DNA from 2 places in the Deinococcus ficus genome. Region 1 is predicted to be linked to the other one. Evidence: riboswitches for the same ligand, from Rfam matches in the RefSeq annotation. Region 1 holds a riboswitch; the other holds the start of a gene.

Region 1 (8,850 bases):
AGTTCCGCGTCCGTCTGGTCCTTCGCGGCCGGGTGCACCTCCCGCGGGGCGTCCACGTGCACGCCCTGCGAACTGTCGAAGTCGCCGACCCAGGCGTCCACCCGCACGCCCAGCGCCGCCGCGTGCCGCGCCCCGCCGTCCGCGGCCACCACCAGCGCCGGGCGGGGCAGGGCCTCCAGCGCCGGGGTGCGCACCAGCCGCCCGCCCACCAGAATCCAGGCCGTCACGCGCTCCCCCCGCTGGCTGACGCTGGCCGGTCGTCCGGGACGCGCTGCACCCGGCCCTCGTCCACCCATAGGGTCAGGGTGCCCCCGGCGAGGGCCGCCTCCCGCGCGCTCAGGTGCAGTGTCAGCGGGCCCAGCGCGTGCGCCACGGTGACCGTCTCACCCGCCTCGGTGCCCTGCCGGGCCGTGACCGGCCACGCCTCGCCCACGCCCAGCTGCGCGGCGTCCTCCGGCACCAGCAGCGCCTCCCCCGGCCCCCCCGGGAGCACGTTCGCCCAGCCCAGGAACGCCGCCACCCACGCCGTCGCGGGCCGCGCGAACACCTCCGCGGCCGCGCCCACCTGCACGACCTCACCCGCGCGCATGACCGCCACCCGGTCCGCCAGGGCCAGGGCTTCGCGCTGGTCGTGCGTGACCAGCAGCACCCCCGCGTCCAGGCGGTGAAACAGGGCCCGCAGGTCCACGCGCAGTTCGGCGCGCAGCTGCTCGTCCAGGTTGCTGAGCGGCTCGTCCAGCAGCAGCAGCGGCGAGTGCGTCGCCAGCGCGCGGGCCAGGGCCACCCGCTGCTGCTGCCCGCCCGACAGCTGCGCCGGCCGGCGACCGGTCAGGTCCGGCAGGTTCACCAGCTCCAGCGCCTCCCGCACTCTGGCTTCGGCCTCCGCCCGGCGCAGCCCCCGCACCCGCGGGCCGTACGCCACGTTGTCCAGCACGCTCAGGTGCGGGAACAGCGCGTAATCCTGGAACACCAGCCCCAGGTGCCGCGCCTCCGGCGCTTCCCCGGTCACGTCCCGCCCGCCGACCCGCACCCGGCCCGCGTCCGGGCGTTCCAGGCCCGCCACGCAGCGCAGCGCGGTGCTCTTCCCGCACCCGGACGGCCCCAGCAGCGCCAGCGTCTCCCCGCGCGCCACCCCCAGCGTCACGTCCCGCAGCGCCTGCACCGGCCCGAACGCCTTGCTGAGGTGCTCGGCGTGCAGGGCGTCAGCGGGCGGCATGCCGCCCAGGGTACGACGCGGGCCGGGCGGGCTCACGTGACCTCGCCCTCCCCGCCGTCCAGCACGGTGAACGCCGCGGCGGACAGCAGCAGCAGCACGGTCGCCAGGGCGCAGGCCTCGCCCAGGTTCCGTTCGCCGGGCCGGCCCAGGCGCTCGTACAGGCCGGTGCTGAGGGTCGCCCACTCCGGGCGGGTCAGGACCAGGGTCGCGCCGAACTCGCCCAGCACGGTCGCCAGCGCCAGCGCCGACCCGCCGCGCAGGGCGGGCAGGACCAGCGGGAAGGTCACGGTCCGGTGCGCGGTGAACCCGCCCGCGCCGAGCGTCCGGGCGGCCTCCAGCAGCCGCGGCGGCACCGCCCGCAGGGCCGGCAGCGCCGAGCGGATCACCAGCGGCAGCGCCAGCAGCACGTACGCGGCGATCAGCAGGGGCAGCGTGGCCGCCAGCACCGGGTACGCCAGCAGGTACCCCACCGCCAGGCTGACGGGGGAGACCATCAGCGGCAGCAGCGAGACCACGTCCAGCGCCCGGGACCGCGCCAGCCACGCGCCCCAGGCGTACAGGCCGCCCAGAATGCCGGCGCCCAGCAGCGCCATCAGCCCGAAGCGCACGGTGTTCCACACCAGCAGGGGCGTGTCCTCGCCGGCCAGCACGCCCTGCCAGTACGCAAGGGTGGGGCCGGCCGACCCGAGCAGCCCTCGGGCCACCACGGCCGCCAGCGGCGCGAAGCACACCAGGACCGTCACGGCCCCCAGAGCCAGGAGCGCCCACGCCGCCCCGCCGCGTGCGCGGGGCAGCCCGCCGGCCGGCACGCCCACCCCGCCGCGCGTGAGGTGCGTGTACACCCACGTCGCCACCAGGGTGAGCAGCAGCTGCCCGGCGATCAGGGCGCTGGCCTCCGACAGCCGGAGCTGCAGGGCCGTCAGGGTGTAGATCTCGACCTCCAGCGTGGCGTACCGCTCGCCGCCCAGCGCCAGGGGCAGCCCGAAACTCAGGGCCGAGTACAGGAACACCAGCACCGCGCCTGCCGCGAGCCCCGGCAGGGCCAGCGGCAGCGCCACGTCCAGCGCGGCGCGGGTGGCCCCGGCGCCCAGCGACCGCGCCGCGCCGATCAGGCTGGGCGGCACGCGCGAGAACCCGCCGTACCCCAGGCGGATCATCACCGGCAGATTAAAGAAGAGGTTCCCCAGCACCAGCAGCGCGGGCGTGTCCGACAGGTCCAGGCCGGTCAGGCGCGTGACCCAGCCCTGCGGGCCCAGCAGCGCCGAGAGGCCCAGCACCGCCACCAACGTGGGCGTGACGAAGGGCAGCAGCAGCAGCCGCAGGAACAGTGCCTTGCCCGGCGCCTCATAGCGCGACAGCAGGTACGCCAGCGGCGCGCCCAGGAGCAGCGCCGCCAGGGCCGTCACGCCCGCCTGCGCCAGCGTCCAGCCCAGCCGGCCCAGGAAGTACGGGTCGCGCCACACCCCCAGGTTCACGCCGCCTTCGGCCAGGGTGCGGCCCAGCGGAACCGCCAGGAACAGCGCCGTGAACAGCAGGGCTGGCAGCGCCAGCAGCCAGCCGGCCAGCCGCGACCCGGTCACCGGGCCGTCCTGTGCGTGGCGGGCTGCATGCGCGCGGGGGCCAGTCTCAGCGGGCGCGCAGGACGTCCGTCACCCAGGCGTCCACCAGCCGCTGCGGGTTGGCGGTCACGGCCGCGTTCACCTTCGCCGCCGCGGGCGTCTGCGCAAACCGGAACACCGGGTCCAGCTTCACGCCGCCCACCGCCGGGTACACCCACATGCGGGTGGGCAGGTCCGCCTGCACGCCGGCGCCCAGCATGAAATCCACGAACTTGCGGGCCAGGGCGGGCTGTTTGGCGCCCTTCAGGATGCCCACGCCTTCCAGCTGCAGCCAGGTGCTGCCCGGCAGCAGCAGGTTCGCGGTGGGGCTTTCCTTCGGGGGCCGCGCGGCGCTGTACCCGTCGGCGTAGTACACCTCGGCGGCGGGGCTGCTGGCGTAACTGAGCACGATGGGGTACTTCCCGCCGCCGCGGGTGAAGTCCTTGTAGTACGCGTCACTCCAGCCGCGCACGACCTTCAGGCCGCCCTGGCGCGCCTCGCGCCACCACGCCCAGGCGCCCGCCTCGCCGTAGTGGTTCACGGTGGCGAGCAGGAACGCCAGGCCGGGGCTGCTCGTGGCCGGGCTGGGCACCACGGTCAGGCGCGCGTACTCGGGTTTCTTCAGATCGTCCAGCGACTTCGGGAGGGGCAAGCCGGTCTTCGCGAAGGCCGCGCGGTCGTAGTTCAGGGCCACGAACCCGTAATCCACGGTGTTCAGCAGCCCCGCGTCGTCCAGGCGGTACGCGGCCGGGACCTTCGCGGTCAGCGGCGAGCGGTACGCCTGCAGCAGGTCCATCTGCCGGGCGCGGGCGAGCAGGCTGTTGTCCAGGCCGTACACCACGTCCGCGACCGGCGCGCGGCGCGTGAGCACCAGGCGGTTCAGGAGCTCCCCGGCGTCCCCGCCCTTCACGAAGCGCACCCGGGCGTTATTGGCCTTCTCGAAGGCCGCCACGAGTTTCTTGTCGAGGTCGAAGCTGTCGTGCGTGATCACGGTCAGCGTGGTCTGGGCGGCGGCGGTCTGAGCGCCGAGGGCCAGAACGGTGGAAAGCAGGATGGTCCGCATGAAAAATCCCCCTCGCGTCACGAGAGGGGAGGTCCTGACCCGGACGGTGGCCGGGCCGGTCACACTCCCTCCGCCGGTATGACCCGGTTCAGGTTCCTTGGGTGTGTCTCAGCCCCACTTCTGCCGCGGGGCACCCCAGGTGACGCAGCGCGGAGCATAGCGCACCGCCCGCCCCCCCGCGGCCCCGGCCGCACCTTTCGTCCCGCCGGGCGGTACGCTGCCGCGCATGGACCTCACGCTGGTCGTCTGGACGTTCCTGCAGGACGCGCAGGGCCGGTTGCTGCTCGGCCGCCGCGAGGGCACCCGGTACGCCGCTGGCCTGTGGAACCTGCCGGGCGGACGGGTCGAGCCCGGCGAGCCCCTTGCGCAGGCCGCCGCCCGCGAGGTGCGCGAGGAGGTGGGGCTGCACGTCCGCCCGCAGGACCTGGAGTGCCTGGGCGTGGCGAGATACGACCTGACCGGCGCGGCCGGGCAAGGCCCGGCACGCGGCGTGGACTTCTTCTTCCTGGCCCGCACCTGGACCGGCGAGCCCCGGGCCCTGGAGCACACGGGCGAACTCGGGTGGTTCGCGCCGGATGCCCTGCCCGCCAACAGCCTGCCGTGGCTGCCGGCCGCCGTGGAGGCGCACCTGCTGCGCCGCGAATGGCTGACCGAAACCGTGCACCCCGCCTGACGCCACGCCGGGCAGGGCTACACTGCACGCCATGCGTGTTCCCCGACGGGTGTGGATGCTGGCCGCGGCAGGCGCCGCCCTGACGTACGGCCGGGCGGTGCACCGCTACCGTGACCCCGTGCGGCTGGCGCGGCCCGGCCCCGGTGAGCTGCTGGCCCCGGCCGACGGGCGCGTGGCGTTCGTGCGGCGCGTGACCGGCGGCCGCCTGGACGTGCCCGGCCTGAACGGCCCGCTGGACGCCGCCGACCTGCTGGGCGCCCCCGCCGGCCTTGCGGACGGCTGGCTGCTGGGCGTGCACGTGGGCGCGCTGGACGTGCGTTTCGTGACCGCCCCCCTGGCCGGGGCGGTGGAGGCCGCGCCATTTCACGGCAGCCGTGTGAACGTGCCGCTGGCCGGCCCACTGGCGACCCTGACCGGCCCGGCCGGGAACCTGCTGGCCGGGCGGGGCACGCTGGAAAACGAACGCCTGACCCTGCGCCTGACGGGGCCGGACGGCACACCGGTCACACTGGCACTGGTCGCGCCGGGCCGGGCCCTGAACGCCCGCCGGTACGTGACTCCGGGAGACGCTGTGCAGGCCGGCGTGAAGCTCGCCTTCCTGCCGGAGGGCGCCCTGGTCCTGCTGCACGTCCCGGAGGCGTTCGTGCCGCAGGTCAGCGTGGGCGGACGCGTGCAGGCCGGCCTCACCCCGCTGGCCCGGCGCGGCGAGCAGGGCACTGAAGGAGCCCCGGCAACGGTGTGACCGGCCCGCCCCTGCGTATGCTGGACGGTGGACCCGTCCCATGACCGACCGAACCCCCGACCGCACCGACCGCCACGCCACCACCGAACGCGTCGTGGAGCGCCTCACCGCCGACCGCAAGGTGCGCGCGCTGGCGCAGGCCGGCAGTTACGGCACGGACGAGCAGTGGACCGGCAGCGTGCCCACCTTCGTGACCTTCGAACGCGGCCTGAGCGCCGCGCAGACCGACACGCGCGCCGGCGTGACCGTGCACCGCTTCCCGTACGAGCAGCTCGAGGCCTGGCGGGACTGGGACGTGGCCCGCACGGACGCCCCGCTGGCCCTGCTGGCCACCAGCCGCGTGCTGTACGACCCCACCGGCGGGTACGGCCGCATCCAGCGCACCCTGTGGCATCTGAACCCCTCGCAGCTGGCCGCGCACCGCGCCGAACTGCTGAACACCGCCCGCGAGCAGATCCAGGCGTCCCGGCAGGCACACACCGGCCCCGGGCACGGCCCGCAGGAGGGCCTGCTGGCCCTGGCGGACGCCCGCGACATCGCCCTGGGGGCGCTGTACCCGGCGCTGCTCACGCACCTGCACCAGTGGCCGGAGTTCGAGATCCGCCTGCCGCACGCGTGGCGCGCCGCGGCCGGGCTGCGCTACCCGAAGGCGGTGTACCACCTGGAGCACCTGTATGCCTTCGGCGGGCAGGAGGAGGCGCGCCGGGTGCTGCTCGCCACGCGCGGCCTGGGCCTGCTGGATCAGGAGAAACGCGCCCGCGCCGCCTACCAGTGCGGGTATTACGACGGCGCGGTGCGCCTGTTGCGGGACGAGACGGCCCGCCTGCACCGTCCGGACCTGACCCGCTGGCCGCACCTGAGCAGCGCCCGCCGCGAGAAGCTGGGCGTGCTGCTCGGCGCCGGGCGCGCGCCGCTGGGCCCGGCCGCGCTGGAGATCGCCGGCGACCTGCTCAAGGCCGTGCAGGAAGGCGAGTAGAGAGGGAGGCTCAGTCACCGGCCGGCTGCGGCAGGGTCGGAAGTGGCCGGGCGCGGCGGGCCTCGGCGCGGGCCACCAGCGGCCAGCCCAGCGCCAGCAGCAGCAGGGCGGTGCTCAGCACGGTCATCAGGACGGCGGTGGGCACGGTCCAGCCGGCCAGGGTCGCGCCCAGCGACAGGCCCCCGGCGTTCACGCCCAGGAAGGTGCCCATCACCCGGCCGCGCACGTGGTCCGGGATGAGCTCCTGGATGCGGGTCACGGCCGCCACCTCCAGCAGGCCCAGGCCCACGCCGAACACCGCGGCCGCCGCCCACCACGCGCCCACCTGCGGCAGCGCCAGCGCCGCCGTGCCGGCCGGCAGCACCCAGCGGCTCACGCCCAGCACGCCGTCCAGCGTGAGCCGCCGCGCGAGGGGCGTGACGAGCAGGATGCCCAGCAGCACCCCGCCGGAAATCAGCATCTCGAACACCGCGTAGTCGGCCGCGCCGCGCCCGGCGGTGCGCATGAACAGCGGCGCGCGGACGTTCATCAGGTTCATGGCGAGGTTCAGCAGGAAGCTGGTGCCCACCAGGCCCAGCAGCAGCGGCGAGGCGCGCATCACGCGCGCGGCGGCGAGCAGGTCCAGGCCGGGCCCGCCGCGCCCCGGGGTGCCCACGGGCGGCAGGGTGGGGAGGGCCCGGGCGGCCACGGCCAGCGAGGCGATGAAGGGTGCGGCCAGCAGCAGCGTCTCCCCGGCGCCGAGGGCGTGCACCAGCACGCCGCCCAGCCCGTAGCCGACGAGGGGGGCGCCCATCAGGCCGCCGCTTTGCAGGCTGTTCGCCTGGGCCAGCCGCGCGGGCGGGACCAGCCGCGGCAGCAGGGCGCCGGCCGCGGTGACGCTCAGGGTGGTGAGCAGGCCGTTCAGGAACGACAGCGCCAGCAGCGCTTCCAGACTGACGGCCCCCCGCACGGTGAGCAGGCCCGCGCCAGCCACCAGCAGGGCGCGCAGCAGCGGCGCAGCCTGCAGCAGCCGCCGGGCCGGAATGTGGTCGGCGAGGCTGCCCACCAGCGGGCCCAGGAACAGCGGCAGGCTGCCGGCCAGCACGGTGGCGCCCACCGCCCCCTCCGGGTGGGCGGAGTGCAGGCCCAGCACCACGAAGGGCAGGGCGATGCTGACCACCGAGTACGCCAGGCCGGTCAGGGTGAGGCCGCCCAGGTACGCCCAGAAGGTGACGGGCAGCGGCGCGGCGGGGGGCATGGAAGCGGGGGAGGAGGGCATGCCGTCAGCGTCCGGCGTACCCTACCTGAAATGCCGCAGACGATTTTGGGTTCGTTCACCGGGGAGTGGTTCGACGTCCACACCGCCCGGCAGGCGCAGCTGCTCAGCGACAACGCCGCCCTGCGGCACTTCAAGCCCTTCATCGGCCGGACCCTCAGCGTCAGTCAGGCCGCCCGGGAACTGGGCGTGAGCACCGAGCGGATGATGTACCGCGCGCGGCAGTTCCTGCAGGCCGGGCTGCTGCACCCGGCCGGCGAGGTCCGGCGGGCCGGACGGCCCATGCGCCTGTACCGCGCGCCCGCCGGGCTGCGCGTCCCGTTCGCCCTGACGCCCTTCGAGGACCTCGAAGCGCAGGTCACCCGGCACGCCCGGGCCTTCGACCGGCTGCGGGCCCGCGCGGCGGCCCGGTCGCTGCTGACCCTGCCGGACCACGCCCGGCTGATCTACCGCGACGACCTGCGCGGCGACGTGCACTCCGAGACGTTCCTGCCGGACCCCGGCCTGCGCTCCCGGGTGATCGGCGGGGATTTCGTGGGCGTGGTGTGGCTGCCGCCGGACCGGGCGCGCGCTGCAGGCGGCGCTGGACGAGCTGCTGCTGGGCCTGGGCGCGCAGGAGTCGCGCGGGCCGGGCACGCGGCCGTACCTGGTGCAGGGGGCGCTGCTGCCGCTGGACCCGGACAACCCCGCGGAATGGAGCAGCCCGCCCGGGTGAGGTCCCGGGCGGGCGAACACCCCCCATCCGGCCGGACGGGGGAGAGGCGGGTTACTGGCTGTTCTGGTCGCTCTGACCGGCATCCACGGTGCGGTTCGGCGTGGCCTGCCCGCCGGTGCGGACGCTGATGGCGCGTTTCTGCGCGGCCTCGCTGCGGGGCACGCGGATGGTCAGGGTGCCGTGGTCGAAGTCCGCCTCGACCTTCGTGAGGTCGTACTTGGCGGGCACGCTGAAGGTGCGGGCCAGGGTGCCGTAGGCGCGTTCCACGCGGTGGGCGGTGCGGCCCTCGGTGCGGGCGTACTTGCGTTCGGCCTGCACGGTCAGGGTGTTGTTCTCGGCCTCGATCTGGATGGCGTCCGGTTGCACGCCGGGCAGGTCCAGGGTGAGTTCCAGACCGGTCTCGTCCTCGTGGACGTCCACGGGCGGGGACAGGCGGGCGCTCTGGGTGCCGCCCAGGGCGCGGTCCATGCGCTGGGACAGTTCCTCGATCTCGCGGAAGGGATCAAATCGCATCATCAGGGTGACCTCCTTGGATTGGAAGCGTCCGGGCATGCACACCGGCGCTCAACTGCAAGCATCCTAAAACCTGAGTGCTTGTGTGTCAAGTTTAGT
Region 2 (8,850 bases), 500 kb from region 1:
CAGCGCGGTGCCCTGCATCTTCTTCGGGAAGAACAGCGACGTGCTGGGCATGAACGAACTGAAGTTCCCGCCGCCCATCCCGGCCAGGAAGGCCAGGGCCAGCAGCACCCAGTAGGGCGTCTGCGGGTTCTGCACCGCCAGCCCCCACCCGACCGCCGGGATCAGCAGGCCCAGCGTGGAGACCGTCAGGGTCAGGCGCGAGCCGTAGGTGGGCACCAGGAACATGTGCCGCAGCCGCGTGAGGCCGGCCGCGAGGCCCGGCATGGCCGTCAGCCAGAACAGCTGGTCCTTGCTGAGGGCGAAGCCGATGTCGTTCAGGCGCACCACGATGGCGCTCACCATGAACCACACCGCGAACGCCAGGGTCAGCCCGAAGGTGGTGACCCACAGCGTCCGCCAGGCGCGGGTCTTGCCTTCCGCCTCCCAGAACGCCGGGTCGTTCGGCTGCCAGGCCGGCAGCCACGAGGAGGAACGGGCGGGGGACGGGTCGGTGGTCGTCATAACAACTCCTTCGCTTGTTGTGTGCCGGTCAGTCACGGCGGGGGTCTTTGGGAATCAGGCGCACCAGCACCAGGGTGAGCGCGGCCAGCAGCAGGCTGCTCAGCGCGGCGGGCCACAGCAGGCCGTGCTCGTGGCCGAGGTAGGCGTCCAGGCTGGTCATCAGGATGAACAGCTGCACCGTCCAGAAAATCAGCACGAAGCTCAGGATCAGTCCGATGATCAGGCTGCGCTGCGCGTACTGCGGGCGGGGCCGCGTGGCGCGCGGGGCGCCGGTGTTCGGCCGGGACGGCAGGGCGTGGTTGGCGGGGTCGCGCATGTCCCGGCTTTCGGGCGGGACCACACGGCCGGCGCCATGGGTGGGGTCAGGGCGCGTCAATGTCCACCACCGCCCACGGCCCACACCTCGTCGTTCGAGACTTCCAGGTTCACCACGCTCAGGCCCCGCTGGGGCGGGCCGCTGATGACGTCCCCGGTCTTCACGTTGAAGAACCCCTCGTGGCACGGGCATTCCAGGACGTTCTTCTCGTGCTCGTAGTACACCGCGCAGCCCAGGTGCGGGCACTTCTGGCTGTACGCGCTGAACGACCCGTCCTCGTGGCGGACCAGCAGGGCGTACAGGCCCTTGCGGGGGTACTCGAAGGCCTTGCTGGCGCCCACCGGGAAGTCCGCAATGCGGCCCACGCGCACGCGCGGCGACTCGCCCTTCTCCTCACCTTTCAGGCTGGCGGCCGCGGCGATCACGGTGGTGCCCAGCGCCATCCCGGCGCTGCTCAGGCCCAGGAAGCGCGTGAACTCGCGGCGGGACACGTACTCGGTGGTGTCCCAGTCCACGCTGAAGTCGTCTTCCCAGTGGCGGCGGTACTTCTTTTTCAGGGCCGCCTCGCGCTTGCATTCAGGCGCGGCGGTGCCCGCCTCGGCGGGCGTGGGGGTGTTCCGGGCGGTCACAGCGGGCCTCCTTGTGGCTTTTGATAGGGGTGCTGCGGGAGCGGGTCCAGGTGCGCGAACGGGTCCAGGTGATCGAAGGCCTGGTCGTCGAAGCGGCCGTCCATGTGGCTGATCACGTCCATGTCCAGGCCCATCTCGCCTTCAGGCAGCACGATGAACACCTTGGTGGTGATGGTCTGCATGCCGAACTGGAAGGTGTTTTTCGGGGTGCCGTGCCGGCGGGACTGGAATTCTTCCAGCGTCCCGAAGAACAGCGCCTCGCTGGGGCACACGCTGGCGCACATGGGCTTGAGGCCCACGCTGGTGCGGTCGTAGCACATGTCGCACTTGAGCATCTGGTCGATTTCCGGGTAGTAGCGCGGCACGCCGAACGGGCAGGCGTTCACGCAGTTCGCGCAGCCGATGCAGCGCGGCGACTGGCTGCTCTGCACCACGCCGTCCTCGGTGCGTTTGATCGCGTCGGCCGGGCACACGGCCGCGCAGGTGGGCAGGTCGCAGTGCATGCACACCATCGGCGCGGTCTGGGTGCTGCTGCCCCGCTCGATGTACTCCAGGTGAATCATGCTCTTGCCGCGGTGCGTGCTGCACTCGCTGCACGCCTGCATGCAGGCCTTACAGCCGATGCAGCGCACCGGGTCGATGAAAAACCGCATCTCGCTCATCGCTTCAGCTCCTGGCGGCGGGCGTCCAGGCCGTACCCGGCGGGGATGCCCTTCTCGGTCACGGCGCTCAGGGCCTTGACGCGCTGCCCCTCGGCCTGCTCCTCGGGCGTGGCGAGGCGCACGCGGCAGGCGCTGACCTTGAACTCCGGGATCTTGCTGACGGGGTCCAGGGCGCGCTGCGTGAGCAGGTTCGCGCTTTCCTTGCCGCCCCAGTGGTAGGCCATGAATACCGTGTCGGGCCGGATGGTGTTCACCACGTTCGCCTGGATGATCACCTGCCCGCGCCGGGTCTGGATGGTCACCCAGTCGTCCGTGCGGATGCCCAGCTGCTGCGCCATGCGCGGGTGCACTTCCAGTTTCGGGTGCGGGAACTGGTCCACCAGCGGCCCGATGCGCCGCGTCTGGGAGCCGCTGAGGTACTGGCTGACGACGCGGCCGGTGGTGAACCACACCGGGTACTCGTCGTCCACGACCTCGGCGCTCTCGCGCCATTTCACGGGGTTGAAGCGGGCCTTGCCGTCCGGGAAGTAGAAGACGCCGCCCTCGTACAGCCTGGGGGTGCCGGGGTGCGCGGTGTCCAGTTCGGCGGGGTTCTTGGTGGTGCGGCCCCGCTCGGTGGTCTGCGGGCAGGGCCAGAACACGCCCTGGTTCGCCACGATCTTGTCCCAGGTGATGCCGCTGTAGTCGGCGGTGCCGCCGCGGGAGGCGACACGCATCTCGTTGAAGATCTCCTCGGTGTTCCGGAACGGGAAGTACTTGCCGCGGCCCAGGCGGCCGGCGATGTCCAGCAGGATCTCCCAGTCGCGTTTCGCCTCGCCGGGCGGGGTGACGGGCGCGTTGATCTTGATTACGCGGCCCTCGCCGCTGGTGCTGGTCCCCTCGTCCTCCTCGTGCAGGCTGCCGGGCAGGACGATGTCGGCGTGCTGCGCGGTTTCCGAGAGGAAGAAGTCGATGACGGTGTAGTGCTCCAGCTTGTCCAGCGCCTCGCGGTTGAAGTTCGCGTCCGGCAGGGACACCAGCGGGTTGAAGCACAGGCTGAGCAGGCCCTTGATCTCCCCGGCGTGAATGGCGTTCAGGATCTCCTGCGCCGACAGGCCCTTGCCGGGCAGTTCCTCGTCGCTCACGCCCCACACGTCGCAGATGTACGCGCGGTGCTCGGGGTTGGTGATGTCGCGGTTGCCGGGCAGCTGGTCACACTTGTGGCCCTGTTCCCGCCCGCCCTGCCCGTTGCCCTGCCCGGTGATGGTGCTGTGCCCGCAGCCCTCGCGGCCGATCTTGCCGGTGGCGAGCGCCAGGTTCGCGCAGCTCACCACGTTGTCCACGCCCTTGGTCTGGTGTTCCAGGCCGCGCGCGTGCAGGATCATGCCGGTCTCGGCCTCGCCGTACCAGCGGGCGGCCTGCTCGATCTTCGCGGCGGGAATCCCGGTGATCTGCGCCGCCCACTCGGGCGTGGCGTCCTTCACCGCCTCGCGCACGTCGTCGAAGCCCAGGGTGTGCGCGGCGATGAACGCCTCGTCGGTCAGGCCGTCACGGATGATGACGTGCAGCATGGACATCAGCAGTGCCGAGTCGCTGCCCACCCGCAGCGGCAGGAACAGGTCGGCGGTACGGGCCATGGGCACCATGCGCGGGTCGGCGTAGATGACCTTCGCGCCGTTGTCCCGGGCACGCCAGATGTAGTCGGTGGTGATCGGGAAGCACTCGGCGATGTTCGTGCCGATGATGAAGATCACCTTCGCCTTGGTGATGTCCTCCCAGTGGTTGCTGGCCCGGTCGATGCCGTACGCCTTCTTGTTCCCGGCGCCGGCGGACACCATGCACAGCCGCCCGTTGTAGTCCAGGTTCGCGGTCTGCAGCGCCAACCTCGCGAACTTGCCCACCAGGTACGACTTCTCGTTGCTGAGGCTCACGCCCGAGAGCATCGCGAAGCTGTCCCTGCCGTACTTCGCCTGGATTTCCTGGATCTTGCTGACCGTCTCGGACAGCGCCTCGTCCCAGCTGATGCGCTGGTACCCCTGCTCGGTGCGGCGCATCGGGTACAGCAGCCGGTCCGGGTGGCTGCCCTGCAGGTACCGCTTGATGCCCTTGGGGCACAGCTTCCCGCGGTTGAAGGGGAAGTCGTAGCGGGGCTCGAAACCCACCACGGCGTTGTCCTTGACCTTCAGCTTGATGCCGCACTGCTGGCCGCAGAAGCAGCAGTGGGTGTCCACGATGTCGTCGTACTCGTCCACCGTCTTGAAGCCGTGCGGCGGGGTGTAGTGCAGCGTCGGCCCGAATTCCTCCAGGTACTGCGGGCGGGTCAGGGGCGGTTTAGCCATGGGGAATCTCCTTGACGGGAAGGGGCAGGGGGACCGGCGCGGGCCGCGACAGGCTGCCCAGCCACGCCACGAATTCGGCGTACGCGCGGCCCTTCGAGAAGGTGCGGGGGGTCGGGACCTCTTTCGGCGCAGGGCGGGGGAGGCTCGTCACATGAACTCCTTGCCGGTCGCCTGGAACTGGTTCAGGGTCATCAGCTTGCGCCGGCAGGCGGGGCACAGGTTCTGCCAGTTCTCCGCCTGGTCATGCCGGTAGTCGAAGCCCAGGTCCGGCAGGATCGCCTTGACGTCCGCACGGTGCATCTCACTCATGTACTCCGCGTCGCAGCGCGCGCACTTGGCCTGCGGGCCATTGGCGCCGGCCGCCTTGTAGAACCACACGCCCACGTTGGCGATGCGCTGGAAGATGTGGAAGAACTTCCCGAACGGCAGGTACAGCAGCCACAGCATCACGGTCACGGCGTGCGTGGTGGTGATCCAGTAGTAGAACTTGCCCTCCATGAACATGTTGGAGACGGTCAGCATCATGCCGGTCACGCACACCGCGAACAGCAGCACCAGCGGCAGGATGTCGTTATCAAAGCGCTGCGTGGTGATGTCCGCCTCGTCCTTGATGCGGCGGCCCAGCACCAGGCTGATCCCGGCCAGGCACAGCACCGCGGCGATGTTCAGGCCGTGCATGATCAGCCAGCCCAGCACGCTGCGGGCGGGGAACGTGAAGAACTCCAGCCGCTGGCCGAACAGCACGATCAGGTAATCGCTGGGGTTGGTGAAATCACTCTCGAAGCGCAGCCACCCGAAGGTGAGCGGGAAGGTGATGGCGATGGCGATCACGCAGCCCCAGAAGATCAGCTGGTGCGCCAGCCAGCGGTTTTTCGAGCGGCGCCGGATGAAGCGCTGCTCGATCAGTTTCTCCCAGCCCATCCGGAAGAACAGCAGCGTGTTGTGCACGCGCTGCCCCGGCTGCCAGAACAGCTCCCAGCCGCGCTTCCAGTACGTGCGGGTGGCGGGGCGCTGCAGCCACACCACGTAGCGGTACACCACGCCGAACAGCGCGAAGATGGTCGCGAAGCAGTACCCGGCGAGCGCCCCGTCGAAGCCGTGGAAACGCTGCGACCCGAAGTACACCGCCAGGGTCAGCAGAAACGAGAACAGCAGGCCGTACAGCAGGCCCCGGCGGTCCAGGGTCACGTCCATCAGCGGGACGTTCACGGGCGGCGCGTCCCGGCGGGCCGGCAGGGGCGCGGCGCTGGGCAGCAGGGTGTCAGGCTTCAGCATGGGGTTCCCTCCGGGGGGCGCCGGACGTCCAGTGGTCCAGCACGTCCAGCAGTTCGTTCAGGTCGCTCAGGTGGCGTTCCGAGCCGTCCCGGACGCTTTTCAGGCGGCCCTGCCAGTGGCCCGCCCGGGAACGCCAGACCGACATCACGAACTCGGGGCGGGTGCTGGTGCCGCGCCCGGGCGGTTCAGGGGGTTGCGTCATGGGCGCACGATGCCGGGCGGCACTTACAAGCGGCTAACACGCTCCGTGTTCGCCCGCCTGGACGGCGCGCTTGACCCTGCCCCCGCGCGGTGGGACACTGTTTGCACGTCAACAGGGGTGCCCGGCCGCAGATGCGGCGGGCTGAGAGGGCCGCGGCCTAACCCTAGAACCTGATCTGGTTTGCACCAGCGGAGGAAGATTGACGCGAGCGGACCTTCCTGCATGCCTGCGGGCCGCCCTCCTCCGGAACGACTTTCAGGAGGAGGGCTCTTGATTCGATGACCAATCCACGCGAGTGACGCCCCCTGCGGGCCACGCGCCTGACCTCTTTTCCTGTTGACCAGCCCCGTCTGTTTCCTGGCGTGCCGTGTTCCTTCCGGCGCGTGTCCCCGCCTGTTGCCCTGTGGAGGCCCCATGCCCCTGACATCCGACCCTGCGCCCACCCCGGCCCTGTCCACCACCCCCTTTCCCGGCAGCGAGAAACGCTTCCTGACCGGCACCCTGCACCCGGGCGTGCGCGTGCCCGTGCGCGCCATCCGCCAGTCGCCCACCGTGGAGGCCTTCAGCGGCGTGAGCCGCAGCACCCCGAACCCCGACCTGCTCGTGCCGGACACCAGCGGCCCCTACACCGACCCGGCCGTGGGCATCGACCTGCGCCGCGGCCTGCCGGTCGCCCGGCCCTGGCTGGCGCACGACGCCCGGCTGGAAGTCACGCCCCGCTTCGCCGCGCCCGCCGACCTGGACGGCCCGCTGCCCTTCCCGGCCGTGCCCGCCCCCCGCCGCACCAAAGCCGGTCAGGCCGGCACGCAGATGCAGCGCGCCCGTGCCGGCGAGATCACGCCCGAGATGGAATTCGTGGCCCTGCGCGAGAACCTGCGCCAGCACGCCGCCTTCGACCTGACGCAGCAGCACCCTGGCGAGGCCTTCGGTGCGAGCATCCCCCGCGAGATCACCCCGGAGTTCGTGCGCGCCGAGGTCGCCCGCGGCCGCGCGGTGATTCCCGCGAACGTCAACCACCCGGAACTCGAACCCACCATCCTGGGCCGGAACTTCCGCGTGAAGGTCAACGCGAACCTCGGCACCAGCATCGTGACCAGCAGCATCGAGGAGGAGGTGGAGAAGATGGTCTGGGCCGCCCGCTGGGGCGCGGACACCGTCATGGACCTCTCCACGGGCCGCTTCATCCACCAGACCCGCGAGTGGATCCTGCGCAACAGCCCCGTGCCCATCGGCACCGTGCCCATCTACCAGGCGCTGGAGAAGGTCGGCGGGAAGCCTGAGGAACTCACCTGGGCGCTGTACCGCGACACCCTGATCGAGCAGGCCGAGCAGGGCGTGGACTACTTCACCATCCACGCCGGCGTGCGCCTCGCGCACGTGCCCCTCACCGCGCGGCGCCGCACCGGCATCGTGTCCCGGGGCGGCAGCATCCTGGCGAAATGGTGCCTGGCGCACCACCAGGAGAACTTCCTGTACACGCACTTCCCGGAGATCTGCGAGATCATGGCTGCGTACGACATCACCTTCAGCCTCGGGGACGGCCTGCGCCCCGGCAGCATCGAGGACGCCAACGACGCCGCGCAGTTCGCGGAACTGGACACCCTGGGCGAACTCACCCGCGTCGCCTGGGACTGCGGCGTGCAGACCATGATCGAGGGCCCCGGGCACGTGCCCATGCAGCTCATCCGCGAGAACATGACCCGGCAGCTCGACGTGTGCCAGGAAGCGCCCTTCTACACCCTGGGGCCGCTCACCACCGACATTGCCCCCGGGTACGACCACATCACGTCCGCCATCGGCGCGGCGCAGATCGCGTGGTACGGCACCGCCATGCTCTGCTACGTCACGCCCAAGGAACACCTGGGCCTGCCCGACAGGAATGATGTCCGCGAGGGCCTCATGGCCTACAGGATCGCCGCGCACGCCGCCGACCTCGCCAAGGGCCACCCCGGCGCGCAGGCCCGCGACAACGCCCTGAGCAAGGCCCGCTTCGAGTTCCGCTGGCAGGACCAGTTCAACCTCTCCCTGGACCCGGAGCGCGCCCGCGCCCTGCACGACGAGACCCTGCCCGCCGAGGCCGCCAAGACCGCGCATTTCTGCAGCATGTGCGGCCCGCACTTCTGCAGCATGAAACTCAGCCACGACCTGCGCGCCGAGGACGTGCTCGCCGGCCTGGAAGCGAAAGCCCACGAGTTCCGCGAACGCGGCAGTGCGCTCTACACCGAGTCGGGAAGCGGCAATGACTGAGCGGCCCCTCGGAGCGCTGTACCTCGTCGCCACGCCCCGCCCGGACCAGCCCGAACCCGACTTTCTCGCGCGGGTCCAGGCGGCGCTGGACGGCGGGGTGGATACCCTGCAACTGCGCTGCAAGGCCGCCGACCCCCGCTACGGCGAGGCCGGCCCCTACATCGCCCTGGGGGAGAAGGTGCGCGCCCTGGCCCACGCCCGGAACGTGCCCTTCTTCATCAACGACCGCGTGGACGTGGCCGTGGCCGCCGGCGCGGACGGCGTGCACCTCGGCCAGGGGGACCTCCCGGTCCGCTGGGCCCGCCAGCTCGCCCCACAGCTGCGTATCGGGCGCAGCACCCACCGCCCCCATGACGCCGACGCCGCCCTGCGCGAAGCGCCCGCCTACTTCGCCACCGGCCCGGTGCACCCCACGCCCACCAAACCCGGCCGCGCGGCCGCCGGACTGGAGTACGTCCGGCACGTCGCCCGCCTGAACCCCCCGCTGCCCTGGTACGCCATCGGCGGCATCGAGAGGGACACCATCGAGGCCGTGCTGGAGGCCGGCGCCACCCGCGTGGCCGTGGTGCGCGCCATCCTGGACGCCCCCGACCCGGCCCGGGCCGCTGCGGCCCTGCGCGCGAAGCTGCCCCGGGCCGCAGCGGCCGGCATCGCCACGCTGCACGTGAACGGCGAGCCGCACCCCCACACCCCCGGCCTG

What was found. Region 1 has a riboswitch for thiamine pyrophosphate ahead of DFI_RS09770 (thiamine ABC transporter substrate-binding protein). Riboswitches for the same ligand answer to the same signal wherever they lie in the genome.
Region 2: it holds a riboswitch for thiamine pyrophosphate, as region 1 does, so the genes downstream of both, thiC (phosphomethylpyrimidine synthase ThiC) here and DFI_RS09770 (thiamine ABC transporter substrate-binding protein) in region 1, are expected to answer to the same signal.

The regions. Positions count from the first base shown of each region.
Region 1 is NZ_CP021081.1:2,006,730-2,015,579, reverse strand. It holds gene DFI_RS09785 (thiamine diphosphokinase) at 1-227, opposite strand, end outside; gene DFI_RS09780 (ABC transporter ATP-binding protein) at 224-1,216, opposite strand; gene DFI_RS09775 (ABC transporter permease) at 1,249-2,796, opposite strand; gene DFI_RS09770 (thiamine ABC transporter substrate-binding protein) at 2,843-3,877, opposite strand; TPP riboswitch at 3,925-4,025, opposite strand; gene DFI_RS09765 (NUDIX domain-containing protein) at 4,104-4,550, shown strand; gene DFI_RS09760 (phosphatidylserine decarboxylase) at 4,582-5,292, shown strand; gene DFI_RS09755 (hypothetical protein) at 5,333-6,268, shown strand; gene DFI_RS09750 (MFS transporter) at 6,279-7,526, opposite strand; gene DFI_RS09745 (hypothetical protein) at 7,548-8,000, opposite strand; gene DFI_RS09740 (Hsp20/alpha crystallin family protein) at 8,290-8,754, opposite strand.
Region 2 is NZ_CP021081.1:2,509,120-2,517,969, reverse strand. It holds gene DFI_RS12370 (MFS transporter) at 1-501, opposite strand, end outside; gene DFI_RS12365 (DUF6755 family protein) at 530-817, opposite strand; gene DFI_RS12360 (QcrA and Rieske domain-containing protein) at 874-1,446, opposite strand; gene DFI_RS12355 (4Fe-4S dicluster domain-containing protein) at 1,443-2,108, opposite strand; gene DFI_RS12350 (molybdopterin oxidoreductase family protein) at 2,105-4,426, opposite strand; gene DFI_RS20240 (hypothetical protein) at 4,419-4,577, opposite strand; gene DFI_RS12345 (MFS transporter) at 4,574-5,701, opposite strand; gene DFI_RS12340 (hypothetical protein) at 5,688-5,903, opposite strand; TPP riboswitch at 6,007-6,118, shown strand; gene thiC (phosphomethylpyrimidine synthase ThiC) at 6,318-8,150, shown strand; gene thiE (thiamine phosphate synthase) at 8,143-8,850, shown strand, end outside.